One region of the Rhodococcus sp. WB9 genome, then DNA from elsewhere that is predicted to be linked to it. Evidence: riboswitches for the same ligand, from Rfam matches in the RefSeq annotation. Region 1 holds a riboswitch; each other region holds the start of a gene.
What was found. Region 1 has a riboswitch for S-adenosylmethionine ahead of FND50_RS13715 (bifunctional o-acetylhomoserine/o-acetylserine sulfhydrylase). Riboswitches for the same ligand answer to the same signal wherever they lie in the genome.
Positions count from the first base shown of each region.

Region 2: linked by a shared signal. The riboswitch ahead of FND50_RS37900 (putative leader peptide) and the one ahead of FND50_RS13715 (bifunctional o-acetylhomoserine/o-acetylserine sulfhydrylase) in region 1 are both predicted to bind S-adenosylmethionine.
Region 3: linked by a shared signal. The riboswitch ahead of FND50_RS37905 (putative leader peptide) and the one ahead of FND50_RS13715 (bifunctional o-acetylhomoserine/o-acetylserine sulfhydrylase) in region 1 are both predicted to bind S-adenosylmethionine.
Region 4: linked by a shared signal. The riboswitch ahead of FND50_RS04180 (aminotransferase class V-fold PLP-dependent enzyme) and the one ahead of FND50_RS13715 (bifunctional o-acetylhomoserine/o-acetylserine sulfhydrylase) in region 1 are both predicted to bind S-adenosylmethionine.

Region 1 is NZ_CP041769.1:2,985,193-2,988,731, forward strand. Features, by position in the region: gene FND50_RS13710 (homoserine O-acetyltransferase) at 1-519, opposite strand, end outside; gene FND50_RS13715 (bifunctional o-acetylhomoserine/o-acetylserine sulfhydrylase) at 516-1,799, opposite strand; SAM riboswitch class IV at 1,917-2,037, opposite strand; gene FND50_RS13720 (NADP-dependent isocitrate dehydrogenase) at 2,312-3,535, shown strand.
Region 2 is NZ_CP041769.1:6,284,491-6,288,029, reverse strand. Features, by position in the region: gene FND50_RS29310 (NtaA/DmoA family FMN-dependent monooxygenase) at 1-966, shown strand, start outside; SAM riboswitch class I at 1,013-1,106, shown strand; gene FND50_RS37900 (putative leader peptide) at 1,111-1,194, shown strand; gene FND50_RS29305 (ABC transporter substrate-binding protein) at 1,347-2,981, shown strand; gene FND50_RS29300 (ABC transporter permease) at 2,985-3,539, shown strand, end outside.
Region 3 is NZ_CP041769.1:6,292,623-6,296,161, reverse strand. Features, by position in the region: gene FND50_RS29355 (LppA family lipoprotein) at 1-61, shown strand, start outside; gene FND50_RS29350 (HAD-IIA family hydrolase) at 83-874, opposite strand; gene FND50_RS29345 (sulfite exporter TauE/SafE family protein) at 951-1,718, opposite strand; SAM riboswitch class I at 1,931-2,027, shown strand; gene FND50_RS37905 (putative leader peptide) at 2,035-2,109, shown strand; gene FND50_RS29340 (amino acid ABC transporter permease) at 2,254-3,234, shown strand; gene FND50_RS29335 (amino acid ABC transporter ATP-binding protein) at 3,231-3,539, shown strand, end outside.
Region 4 is NZ_CP041769.1:870,274-873,812, forward strand. Features, by position in the region: gene FND50_RS04175 (MCE family protein) at 132-1,379, shown strand; SAM riboswitch class IV at 1,460-1,574, shown strand; gene FND50_RS04180 (aminotransferase class V-fold PLP-dependent enzyme) at 1,626-2,921, shown strand; gene FND50_RS37715 (putative leader peptide) at 2,926-3,018, shown strand; gene FND50_RS04185 (hypothetical protein) at 3,068-3,539, shown strand, end outside.

The DNA.
Region 1 (3,539 bases):
CACCTGGTCCGGGTAGGTGACGGCCCACTCGAGCGCGCGCATCCCGCCCATCGAACCACCGACGACGGACGCCAGCTTGTCGATGCCCAGCAGGTCGGTGAACTTCTTTTCGGCCGCGATCTGGTCGCGGATGGAGATCTCCGGGAAGCGGCTGCCCCACGGGCGCCCGTCCTCGGCGATCGAACCGGGACCGGTGGTGCCGCGGCAGCCACCGAGGACGTTGGTCGCGACGACGCACCACTCGTCGGTGTCGATCGGCGCACCCGGACCGACCATTCCGGTCCACCATCCGGGGGAGGGGTGCTCGTCGGTGACGGGTCCGGTGACGTGGGAGTCACCGGTGAGGGCGTGCTCGACGAGCACGACGTTGTCCCGGTTGGGGGACAGCTCACCCCATCGCTGCACGGCAAGGGACACCGACGGGATCACTGTTCCGCTCTCGAGCTCGAGCGATCCGATGTCGATGGTGCCGAGTCGTCCGTCCGCCACGGGCAGGTTCTGTACAGCGCTCACGGTCAAGATGCCGCCGCCGTAAGTCCGGTCTCGATATCGGCGATGATGTCGTCGATCCCTTCGATGCCGACAGCCAGGCGGACCAGTCCGGGGGTGACGCCGCTGGCGGCCTGCTCCTCGGGGGTCAGCTGGGAGTGTGTGGTGGACGCCGGGTGGATCACCAGCGAGCGGACGTCGCCGATGTTCGCGACGTGGCTGTGCAGGGTGAGCGCGTTGACGAACTTCTTGCCCGCGTCGATGCCGCCGGCGAGTTCGAACGTCACGATGGCACCCGCACCCCTCGGCGCGATCTGTTTCGCCCGGTCGTGCCAGGGCGACGACGGGAGCCCGGCGTATCCGACGGACACGACCTCCGGGCGGGCCTCCAGGTACTGCGCGACGGCGGTCGCGTTGGACACGTGTCGTTCCATGCGAAGGCTCAGCGTCTCGAGGCCCTGCGCGATGAGGAATGCATTGAACGGGGAGATCGCCGAACCGAGGTCGCGAAGCAGCTGCACGCGAGCCTTGAGGGCGAACGCAGGCGGTCCGAGCTCGGAGTAGACGACGCCGTGGTAGCTCGGGTCCGGCGTGGTGAAGTTGCCGTGGCGGCCCTGGGTCCAGTCGAACGTGCCGCCGTCGACGATGACACCGGCGATCGCCGTGCCGTGACCGCCGAGGTACTTGGTGGCCGAGTGCACCACGATGTCCGCGCCGTGCTCGAGGGGGCGGATCAGGTAGGGAGTGGCCACCGTGTTGTCGACGATCAGGGGGAGTCCGTGCTGATGCGCGATCCCGGAGATGCCGGGCAAGTCGAGGACGTCGTTGCGGGGATTGGAGATGGTCTCGCCGTAGAACGCCTTCGTGTTGTCCCGGACCGCGTCCTTCCACTGCTCGAGGTCGTCGGGGTCCTCGACGAACGAGACTTCGATGCCGAGCTTGGGCAGCGTGTAGTGGAAGAGGTTGTACGTGCCCCCGTACAGCCGCGGGCTGGAGACGATGTGGTCGCCTGCCTCGGCGAGATTCAGGATCGCGATCGTCTCCGCGGCCTGTCCGGAGGACAGCAGCAGGGCGGCAACGCCGCCCTCGAGCGTGGCGATGCGCTGCTCGACCGCGTCCTGCGTGGGGTTCATGATGCGGGTGTAGATGTTGCCCGGCTCGGCCAGACCGAACAGCGCGGCAGCGTGATCGGTGCTGTCGAACGTGTACGAGGTGGTCTGGTAGATCGGCAGCGCCCGCGCCTTGGTGGTCGCGTCGGACGTCTGCCCGGCATGGATCTGCTTGGTCTCGAACGACCAGTTCTCGGTCATGTGCTGTCTACTCCAGTGGTCTGACGAGGCGCGGACGGAGTGCTGGTTCGTTCGCGCGCAGGGCTTGTCTGGGGTCTATCTACGACAACAACAACACATCATGAACCTCCGATGTCGGACCCGCGCTTGTCACCCGACTGTTGTATGAATCAGGGAACCAGGTCATCACCCGGGGCACCCCACCGCGGTGGAGGGTTGCCGGCCAGCTAGCCGGGGCTCGTTGCTGGCACTCATGACCTGGAGTGAATCTTAGCGGCTGAGGTGGAACGACCGGAAACGGCACCGATCAGGGCCGCTAGCAGGGAAAAGTTACCCGCGAGTAGGGGTGGGTTGCGCGCCCCACCTGTTGCGAGCCGCTCGCATAGCAGTACGCTTGTCTTGTTTAGGTGCGGTCTCCCCAGGGGCCGCCGTGACCGTCTACGTTTGATAAGCGAACCGTTCGCGGACCCACTCACAAAGTGCGCCCGCAACCGTGTAACCAGGGAAACTTCCTAGGAGGACGCGAAGCACCCATGTCCAAAATCAAGGTTGAGGGCACCGTCGTCGAACTCGACGGCGACGAGATGACACGCATTATCTGGCAGTTCATCAAAGACAAACTGATCCATCCTTACCTGGATGTGAACCTCGAGTACTACGACCTCGGCATCGAGTACCGGGACGAGACCGACGACCAGGTGACCGTCGACGCGGCCAACGCCATCAAGAAGCACGGCGTCGGCGTCAAGTGCGCGACCATCACCCCGGACGAGGCACGCGTCGAGGAGTTCGGTCTCAAGAAGATGTGGCGGTCGCCCAACGGCACCATCCGCAACATCCTCGGTGGGACGATCTTCCGCGCGCCGATCATCATCTCCAACGTTCCGCGACTGGTTCCGGGCTGGACCAAGCCGATCATCATCGGCCGTCACGCCTTCGGTGACCAGTACCGCGCCACCGACTTCAAGGTCCCCGGCCCCGGCAAGGTGATGATCACCTACACGCCCGAGGACGGCAGCGAGCCGATCGAGCACGAGCTGGTGAACTTCCCCGAGGGCGGCGGCGTCGTCCAGGGTCAGTACAACTTCACCAAGTCCATCGAGGACTTCGCGCGCGCCTCGCTCAACTACGGCCTGCAGCAGAACTACCCGGTGTACCTGTCGACCAAGAACACCATCCTCAAGGCGTACGACGGCGCATTCAAGGACATCTTCCAGCACGTCTACGAGACCGAGTTCAAGCCGGAGTTCGACGCGGCCGGACTCACCTACGAGCACCGTCTCATCGACGACATGGTCGCGTCGGCGCTCAAGTGGGAGGGTGGCTACGTCTGGGCCTGCAAGAACTACGACGGCGACGTCCAGTCCGACACCGTCGCGCAGGGCTTCGGATCGCTCGGCCTCATGACATCCGTGCTGCTGACCCCGGACGGAAAGACGTGTGAGGCCGAGGCCGCACACGGCACCGTGACGCGTCACTTCCGTCAGCACCAGCAGGGCAAGCCGACGTCCACCAACCCCATCGCGTCGATCTTCGCGTGGACCCGTGGACTCGAGCACCGCGGCAAGCTCGACAACACCCCCGACGTCATCGGCTTCGCCCAGAAGCTCGAAGACGTGGTCATCAAGACCGTCGAGGGTGGTCAGATGACGAAGGACCTCGCGATGCTGGTCGGCGGCGACCAGGGCTACCTGACCACCGAGGAGTTCCTCGGTGCGCTGGACATCAACCTCCAGAAGGCCATCGCCGAGCAGTAGGCAC
Region 2 (3,539 bases), 3.3 Mb from region 1:
TTCCGGCGCGGCGGCTTCCTCGATCACGCGGACAGGTACGAGCGGGCCGGGCAGTTCCTCGACACCGCCCGGGCGATCTGGGATGCGTGGGCCGACGGCGCGGTCGCGACGAGGACCGACGCGCCGTCGTGGGCAACCCCGGACGGGGTGCGGGAGGTGTCCCGGCGCACGTCGCAGTTCGACGTCACGATCACCCCCACGCTGCCGCGCAGCGCCCAGGGACACCCCGTCATCTTCCAGGCCGGTGACTCACCGGCGGGCCGGGACTTCGCGGCCGCGCACACCGACGTGATCTTCTCCCGGCACGGAACGCATTTCGACGCGGCGCTCGCCTTCGCCGAGGACATCAGGGCGAGAGTGCGTCGTGCGGGGCGCCCCGAGGACGACGTCAAGATTCTGCCGGGCACGCAGATCGTGCTCGCGGAGAACGCGTCCGAGGTGGAGGAGAAGGTGCGCTGGGTTCTCGAGGGCCAGTACACCGGGCAGACGGCGTTGTCTCTGGTCGGTCAGGTGTGGGGCCGCGATCTGTCCGATCGCGACCCGGACGGTCCACTGCCCGAATTCGATCCGGTGCCCGCGCCGATCTCCGTCACCCGCGGGGCGGCGCGTGACGGAAAGGATCCGCTCGCCATCGCCCGGGAATGGCGGGCACTGGCGGAGGCGCAGAACCTGTCGCTGCGTCAGGTGGCGATCGCGACCACCCAGCGCTCCGGTTTCGCGGGCACCCCCGGGCAGGTCGCCGACGAACTCACCCGGTGGGTTCGCAGTGGGGCGACGGACGGATTCAACATCTCGCCGTATCTGGTGCCCACCGGACTCGACGAGATCGTCGACCTGCTGGTGCCCGAATTGCAGGAGCGAGGTTCGTACCGAACGGAATACGAAGGCTCCACCCTGCGTGAGCACCTCGGGCTCCGGCCCGCCCTGTCGCGGCGGGAGGTCGAGTCCCAGCAGGCGGTCGGGTAGCGGGGTCCGTGTGGCGCCGCGACCGGCGATCTCTTACACTCGGTAACGACCATCCAGAGCGACCGAGAGACCTGGCTCGTTGACGTCGCAGCAACCCCCCGCCCTGCGGGTGCGGGTGCTACCGCCGGGATCGATGGAGGAACGATGTTGACCGAAGGTTTCGTGAGCGCCTGGGGGCGCCTGCACGTCGATCTCTGCCGGCTGTCCACCTCGATCTGTCACAGCTGACCTGACACCCCGATCTCTCGGGGTTCCGGCTCTTCACACCGCATCCGCGTCGGATCCGGTGTCCCTCACCTTCCTGTGCGCGTGAGCGCTGCCGATACGACGGGCAGCGCGCACGGCACTTCTTCGAGATCACGGAGTTCTCGGTGCCATCAGTGCTTTTGTCCTCGCCCCACCGCGGTGCCCGCATCGCAGCAGGTATCGGCGCCGCCGCCGTGCTGGCCACGGCGCTCACCGCCTGCGGTGGCGGTTCCAGCAGTTCCTCCGCGGATGCGGGCCCCGCACAGCCGGGCGGCACACTCCGCTACGGCCTCTCCCAGGCACCCACGTGCGCCGACCCCGCGCAGTCGGGCACGAATCAGACGATCTACGTGGCTCGTCAGGTGGTGGACTCGCTCACCGACCAGGACCCGGAGACGGGCGAACTGAAGCCGTGGCTCGCCGAGAGCTGGGAAACCGACGCCGACGCATCCTCCTTCACGTTCCACCTGAAGGAGGGGGTGACGTTCAGTGACGGAACGCCTTTCACCGCGGAGTCGGTGAAGAAGAATCTCGACGCCATCGTGAACACCCTCTCCGGCGCCAAGGCCCCGCTCGGTGCCAGCTACCTCGCCGGGTACACCGGAACCACCGTGATCGACCCGCTGACCGCGCAGGTCGACTTCGCCGCACCCAACGCGCAGTTCCTGCAGGCGTCGTCCACCCCGCAGCTGGGCATCCTGTCCGATGCGTCCGTCGCGAAGTCCGCCGAAGAGCGGTGCACCGGCAACATCTCGGGCACCGGACCGTTCACGTACGCCGACTACCAGCAGGACAAGTCGGTGACCCTCGCCAAGCGCGCCGGATACGACTGGGGTTCGGACGTGTTCGGCCACGACGGCGAGGCCTACCTCGACACCATCGAGTTCAGTGTCGTGCCCGAATCCGGTGTCCGCACGGGCAGCCTGTCCTCGGGACAGCTGGATGCGATCAGTGACGCGTTGCCGCAGGATGCCCCGCAGATCGAAGGCGCAGGCGGGCAGGTGCTCACCACGTCGAACCCCGGGACGCCGTTCGGTTTCCAGCCCAACGTGACTCGCGGACCGCTCGTCGATCCGGTCGTGCGCAGTGCGCTGGTCCCGGCGATCAACCGGCAGGAACTGGTCGACACCGTGCTCGGGCCCAACTTCACGCCCGCCACCAGCACGCTGGCCAGCCGCACCCCCGGCTACGTGGCGCTGCCGGACGTGACATTCGACCCGGAGAAGGCGAAGTCGATCCTCGACCAGGCGGGCTGGGTTCCCGGTGCCGACGGCATCCGGGAGAAGGGCGGTCAGAAGCTGAGCTTCCCCGTTCTGTTCAGCTCCGTGTTCGCCGGCAACCAGGCCATCCTCGAACTGGTGCAGCAGCAGCTCAAAGAGGTGGGAGTGGATCTGCAGCTGAATCTCGTGTCCACCCCGGAGGCCACCGCTCGCCAGAATGCCAAGGACTTCGACGCCACCTATTACAACAGCACCCGCGCCGACGGTGACATCCTCCGCACCCAGTTCGGACTCGAGGGCCGCAACCTGAACAACCGCGGACCGATTCCCGCGCTCGACGCCGTGCTCGCGAAGCAGCTCGCCACCACCGACACCACCGAGCGGAGCGCGCTCGTCGCCGACGCCCAGCAGCAGGTGCTCGACAACGGCCTGTGGATCCCCACGGTGGAGTTGTCGCAGGCGATCGGCGCCGGCCCGAACGTGCAGGACCTGAAGTTCGAGGCCTCGGCCCGGCTCCAGTTCTTCGACACCTGGATCAGCGGACGCTGAGCCATGATTCGCTACCTCGGACTACGCGTGCTGCAGGCGATCGCCGTCCTGTGGGCGACGTTCACCGTGTCGTTCGCCGTGCTGTTCCTGTTGCCGTCCGACCCGGTGAGCATCGCCGTCGACTCGGCGACCGCCGGAACGACGGTCGACGCGGCCGCCGTCGCGGAGCTCCAGGCGCGGTACGGCCTCGACCAGCCGGTGTGGGTGCAGTACTGGAATTCGCTGAGCCACGCCGTCCGCGGTGACTTCGGGTACTCGATCGCCACCGGGCAATCGGTGACCGAGGCGATCGGGAACGCGGTCCCCAGCACGCTCGCGCTGGCGTCCGCGGCGCTGCTCCTCGCGGTCGTGTTCGGGGCAGCGGTCGCGTTCCTCGCCACCTACACCAGGGTCCACTGGTTGCGGAATCTGCTGTTCTCGCTGCCTCCGCTCGGTGTCGCGGTGCCGACGTTCTGGGTGGGACTGATTCTGCTGCAGCTGTTCTCGTTCCGGTTGAAGGCCTTTCCGGCGTTCGGCGACCAGGGGTTCGCGACGCTGGTGCTCCCCGCGGTGACGCTC
Region 3 (3,539 bases), 3.3 Mb from region 1:
CACGTTCGGGACGTACAGGGCAGCGACCATCAGGGGCGTCACCGGCTGCCGCCACCCGTGAGTACTTGTCAACGTCCCGCGGTTAGGAAGTACTCACGGGTGGCGGAGCCGCATCGCCGAACGGATCCGACGTGCGGCCGACCAGATCGGCGACCGATTTGAGCACCGCGGTGGGGCGGTAGGGGAACAGTTCCACCGAATCCCGCGTCGAAATTCCGGTGAGGACGAGGATGGTCTGCAGCCCGGCCTCCAGCCCGCAGACGATGTCGGTGTCCATGCGGTCGCCGATCATCAGTGTGTTCGCGGAGTGCGCGCCGATGGCCCGCAGCGCCGAGCGCATCATCAGCGCATTCGGCTTGCCCACGTAGTACGGGTCGCGACCCGTGGCCCTGCTGATCAGTGCCGCAACGGATCCCGTGGCCGGAAGGGAACCCTCCCGGGACGGGCCGGTGGGGTCGGGGTTGGTGGCGATGAAGCGAGCGCCCCTCTCCACCAGACGAATTGCGGTGGTGATCGCTTCGAAGGAGTAGGTGCGGGTCTCGCCGAGGACCACGTAGTCGGGGTCGTTCTCGGTGAGAACGTACCCGATGTCGTGCAGTGCGGTGGTGAGCCCGGATTCGCCGACGACGTACGCGCTGCCGCCGGGTCGCTGGTTCGCCAGGAACGTGGCGGTGGCCAGGGCGGACGTCCAGATCGATTCCTCGGGAATGTCCAGGCCGGTGCGGAGCAGACGGGCACGGAGGTCACGCGGAGTCCTGATCGAATTGTTGGTCAGAACGATGAACGGGGTACCGGATTCCCGGAGTTCTGCCAGGAACAGGTCGGCCCCGGGGACCAGGTGCTCTTCGTGGACGAGAACGCCGTCCATGTCCATGAGATAGGTCCAGCCCGGGTGCTCTACGTCGTTGCTCACCGACTCAGTATGAGGGAGCGGGAGGGTGCATGTGCGACTATGCGAGCAGCCGGAACAGACCGATGAGGCCGACGACGACGATGGTTCCCCGCAACGCGGTGGGCGACAGCCTGCGGCCGTAGCGGGCCCCGAGGACGCCTCCTAGCAGCGAACCCACCGCGATGAGGCCGGCGGCTGCCCAGCTGATCCGCTCGAAGGCCACGAGCGTGTACGCGGTCGCGGCGACGACGTTGACGATCAGCGAGAGCAGGTTCTTCGCGCCGTTCATCCGTTGCAGGCTCTCCGGCAGGATCGCGCCCATCACACCCATCAGCAGGATGCCCTGCGCCGCGGTGAAGTATCCGCCGTACACGCCCACGGCGAACGTCCCGACGGTCAGCAGGGTGAGGCGCGCCGGGCTCAGGCCGGCCTCGTGGCTGCCGCGCTGCTTTGCCCAGGCCTGGATCTTCGGCTGCAGCACCACCAGGATCAGGGCGAGGATCAGCAGCACCGGGACGACGAGTTCGAACACGGTTTCGGGCAGGTGCAGCAGTAGCCACGAGCCGAGAATTGCACCGCACAGTGACGCCGGTATCTGCCACCGCAGTCGCGGTCCCTGCCCGGCCAGTTCCCGCCGGTAACCCCACGTTCCGGATACGCCACCGGCGACCAGGCCGATCGCGTTCGACATCGTGGCGGTCACCGGAGGGAACCCGAATGCCACCAGGGTGGGGAAAGTGATGAGCGTGCCGCTGCCGACGATGGCGTTGATCGCGCCCGCGCCTACGCCGGCTACCAGGATCGCGATGGCTTCGAGTGGTGTCACCGAGGCGACGTTACAAGGGCGTCGGAAGCCCCGGCAGCCGGGTCGTAGGACCGCGGAAATGCAGGGTTGCACGCATCATCCAACCGCATGGATCTCCGTCTGTCAGTACTTCTGCGCACGGTGATTCTGGCGTCCGTCCGACGCCATTTCCCCTGTGTTGCAGGGAAATACCTCGTGTTGACGGGCTTCGGGAATGCGGCTAGTGTTCGCTTCAACCATCCAGAGCGACCGAGAGACCTGGCTCGTTGACGTCGCAGCAACCCTTCCGAATTCTTCGGGTGCGGGTGCTACCGCCGGGATCGATGGAAGGCAGCACATGAACTACTTTGCGCGCCCTGCGTGGCGCAGACGGCACATCGACCTGTGCCGGACCACCTCCTGCCACTGTTGACGAGGTCTCACAGCACGCTCACCGGGCATTTCGCCCGGTGAGCGCCTGACGCGCGCCCGCATCCCGCGGAAGACGCGCCGTCCTCCCGTCCCGTTCCAGGTGAAAGGCCGCCTCAGTGATGTCTGTCGTAAGTGGTGAGGGAGCGTGAGCGCCCCCGTTCGGCCGCGTTCGGCCGCGCCCCTCGATTCAGTGCCCTCCGGCGACGCGGACGCCGCGCTGGAAGTGGCGCGGAGATGGCATCCGTGGCGGTGGATCGTCAGCGCCGCCGTGCTGGTACTGCTCGCCCAGTTCGTCCACGGCCTCGCCACCAACCCGGGATGGGACTGGGCGACGTTCGCCAAGTACTTCACCGCCGGCTCCGTGCTGCAGGCGCTGTGGATAACGGTGAAGCTGACGCTGTGGGGGACGGTCCTCGGATTCGCACTCGGCGTGGTGCTGGCGGTCAGCCGCTTGTCGCACAACCCGGTGCTGCAGGTGATCGCCTGGGTGTACATCTGGGCGTTCCGGGCGATTCCGCTGATCGTGCAACTCCTGTTCTGGTTCAACATCACGTACCTGTATCAGACTCTGTCGCTGGGCCTTCCGTTCGGACCGGGGTTCTTCACATTCGAGGTCAACGGCGTCATCAGCGGCTTCACCGCCGCCGTCATCGGGCTTGCTCTGCACCAGGCCGCGTACGCCGCCGAGATCATCCGCTCCGGCATCATCTCGGTGGACCACGGGCAGATCGAGGCGGCGCAGTCGCTGGGCATCCCGCGCCGACGCCAGTTCTTCAAGATCGTTCTGCCCCAGGCTATGCGCGGCATCCTGCCGAACGCAGCGAACGAGGTGATCAGTCTGTTCAAGGGCACCTCGATCGTGTCGACGATGGCGATCGCCGAACTGTTCTACCAGGTGCAGGTGATCTTCGGTAGGAACGGCCGCGTCGTGCCACTGCTGATGGTCGCGACGATCTGGTACATCATCCTGACCACGCTGTTGTCGATCGGCCAGTACTACGTCGAGCGACACTATGCACGCGGATCGGCTCGGGCACTGCCGCCGACCCCGTGGCAGAAGCTCGCCCGGAAGTTCGCCGAGATCCTCGATGCCGGTGTCTCCGTACCGAGAGGTGCCGCGAAATGACGATCGACGCCCAGCCGGCGGAGTTCGCCGTGGAGGTGCGCGGAGTGCACAAGTCCTTCGGCGCACTCGACGTCCTGCAGGGTGTGGACCTGCTGGTCCGCAAGGGCGAGGTGACGGTGATCCTGGGCCCGTCGGGCTCCGGCAAGTCCACGCTGCTGCGCACCCTGAATCACCTGGAGAAGGTCGACCGGGGCACCATCCGCATCGACGGTGACCTGATCGGATACCGGCGCAAGGGCGGCAAACTGCACGAACTGCGTGAGCGCGAGATCCTGAAGCAGCGGTCCCGGATCGGATTCGTGTTC
Region 4 (3,539 bases), 2.1 Mb from region 1:
GCTTGTCTCATGTATACCTCTGTCATTGGAGTGCCTGTGTCTGCCGCCGCCATCAACTGTCGTTTCGCGAACCGGTGCCGGCTCGCCGCAGCGGGGACGGCGTTCGGGCGACGCGACATCGAGGGTGGACGGTGAGGTCGCCGCTCGTCCGGTGGCAGCTGATCGGCTTCGTTCTCGTGGCCCTCATGGGCCTCGTCTACGTGGGTGCCAACTACGTGCGCCTGGGCAATCTCCTCGGGTTCGGCGAATACACCGTGCACCTCGAATCGGAGACGTCGGGCGGCATCTTCACCAATGCGGAAGTCACGTACCGTGGCGTGCCGGTCGGCCGCGTCGGGGGCATGTCCCTGACCGCGGACGGCGTCGTCGTCGAACTGAGGATCGACACGAGCGCGCCCGGCATTCCCGCCTCCGCGAAAGCCGTCGTGGCCAACAGATCGGCGATCGGCGAGCAGTACGTCGACCTTCAGCCCGCCACCGATCGCGGGCCGTACCTGACGGACGGGTCCCGTATCGCCGCCGCCGACACGTCGACGCCGGTTCCCGTCGAAGAATTGCTCGCCAGCACACAGGGATTGACGGAATCCGTGCCGATCGACGCGCTCCACACCGTCGTGACGGAACTCGGCACGGCGTTCGACGGCAAGGGCGAAGACCTTCGATCGCTCGCGGATTCGTTGTCCGGGCTGTCGGCGTCGGGCGCCGAATCGCTCGATCGGACAGTGGCTTTGGTGCGTGACGGCCGCACCGTCTTGGGAACGCAGTCCGAACAGTCGTCGGCGATCAAGGATTTCAGTGTCGACCTGGACTCGCTCGCGGATCGGCTGCGCAGCAGCGACCCGGACGTCCGGCGGCTGATCGACAACGGAAATCCGGCGAGCGATCGACTAGGGCAACTCGTCTCGGAGGCCGGGCCGGGTGCCACGACAAACCTTGCCAACCTGTCCGCCACGGCGAAGGCGATCTCGGTGCAGGCCACCGCCCTGCAGACGCTGTTCGTGTATCTGCCCGGCGTGGCGGCCGCGTCTTCGACCATTGCGCCCGACGACGGAACCGTTCACCTGGGCCTGGTGGCAGAGACCGACAATCCGCCGTCGTGCACCGTCGGCTACGAGGGTACCCAGGCGATCCTTCAGGAGATGAAGCGGAACGACCCGAACTTCGACGACACGCAGCAGGACTTCCCGCAGAACACCGCCGCATCCTGTGCGGCTCCGCAGGGCAGTCTCACCGGTGTCCGGAGCGCGAACCGGATCGTGTTCGGAGACCCCGCCACCGTGCAGCCGTGGGACTCCACCCCCAAGAAGGATCCGAACAAGTTGGACCTCAACCCGATTGCCAATCAGCTCGCCCCGCTCCTCGGGGTGACCCCCAACTGACGCGAGTTCTCACCCCGGATCCCGGACGCTCCCGGATTTCGGGTTGACAACTGCGCGTCGATCCTGCAATCTTCGAAACAGGTCACGAGTACCAGCGTCAAGCCCCGGCTTGCTGGTCGGCAACCCTCCACCGCGGCGGGGTGCTCCGGGTGACGACCAGGCTGAGGTCCATACCGGACCCGGCAAGCGCGGACTCCGAGAGGGCACCGACCCTGCGACGAGTCCCTGACTACGAGGGATGTCGTGATGACTGCTGTATTGACCGCTGACGTGTGTGTCGCCCCCCTGGCCCAGGTTTCGGGCTCCGACCTGCGGGTTCCGCTCGTTCAAGGTGGCGACTGCGCGTACGTCAACTTCGACTACGCCGCCAGTGCGCCGGCATTGGCGCAGGTGACCGACCGAATCGGGGCGCTGCTTCCGACGTACTCCAGCGTGCATCGCGGCGCCGGCTACGCGTCGCGGGTGTCGACCGAGTGCTACGAGAAGGCGCGCGACTCGGTGGCCCGGTTCGTCGGAGCGGGCGAGGACCAGGTGGTGGTCTTCACCCGGAACACGACCGACTCGCTGAATCTGCTCGCCGGCTGCGTCCCCGGCAGCACCGTGGTCCTCGACATCGAGCACCACGCGAACCTGCTGCCGTGGAAGAACTCTCGCGTCGTGCGGGCGGCGGACACGCTGGACGAGACCGTCCGCCTGCTCGTCGCCGAACTGTGCTCCAAGCCCACCGCCCTGCTCGCGGTGACGGGAGCGTCCAACGTGACGGGCGAGGTGCTGCCGATCGCCGCCCTCGCCGACGTGGCTCATCGTTGCGGCGCACGGATTCTCGTCGACGCCGCTCAGCTCGCGCCGCACCGCCGCATCGACGTCGAGGAGTGGGGCGTCGACTACCTCGCCTTCTCCGGGCACAAGCTGTATGCACCCTTCGGCGCCGGCGTGCTGGTCGGCCGCCGGGACTGGCTCGACGCCGCCGAGCCCTACCTCGCAGGCGGCGGCGCGGTCCGGAACGTGACCGTCGAATCCACCCAGTGGGCGCCCGCCCCTGCCCGGCACGAGGCGGGAACCCCCAACGTGCTCGGCGCGGCGGCGCTCGCCGCCGCGTGCGATGCGCTGTCCGAGCTGGACTTCGGCACGGTGGCCGAACACGAGGCGGCGCTCACCCGCCTCCTCCTCGACGGCCTCGGCTCCGTCGACGGCCTGGAGTTCCTGCGGCTGTGGTCGGACGCCCCCGACTCCGTGGGGATCGTGACGTTCACGATCGACGGGTTCGAACCCGGAGAGATCGCCGCCTACCTCTCCGCCGAACACGGAATCGGAGTTCGCGACGGGCGGTTCTGCGCCCATCCGCTGCTGGGACGCCTCGGCCGGCCCGACGGCGCCGTGCGAGTGAGTGTGGGTCTCGGAAGCTGCTCCGGGGACGTGGATCGGCTGGTCGACGCGGTGCGCACGCTGGTGGCGGGGCGCAGGAGCTGGACCTACGCCAGGGAGAGCGACCAGTGGAATCCGGTGCCGGAGACGCGTTTTTCGCGAGACGCGCTAGTATGACCGTATGGCATCGCAGGCTGGGAGCACAACGATTGCTCACTGGTGCCGTCGGCATGTCGATCTGTGCCGAACCGCCTCGGGTATGTGTTCGAGCTGACCGTTCTTCCAGCTCCGTTTCATTCACACGTCATTCCCGAGGAACCCCTATGTCTCGAGACAATGCCTTCGTATCCCGTCCCCTTCGCGTCGCCGTCGAACTGACCGGTTCCGGCCATCACCCGGCGGCCGAGGGTGCCCCGGGCACGCGGCCGATCAACGGCGCGGACTACTGGGTGGACCTGACCGCCGACTCGACGGATCAGCTCGACCTCACGTCGTTCCCGCCGAACGTCGTCCGGATCCGGGCGTCCGATCTGCGTGAGGCGCAGCAGGAACGCGCGCGGATCCGCGCCGAACTCGTCGCCGACGGTCGCGACCCCGACGGCGTCACCGTCCTGGTGGACCTCGAGGTGCTCATCGCCGGAGAGGCCCGCGCCGCGCGCAAGGAGCTGGCCCTCCTCGACAGCGCACTGGATGCACCGCGTGCTCCGGTGTCGTTGCAGTACATCGGAACTCCGGTCGGCCTCGCCGGGCTCATCGCCGACATCCAGGCGGCCGGCGTCGCCGACGGTGTGACCG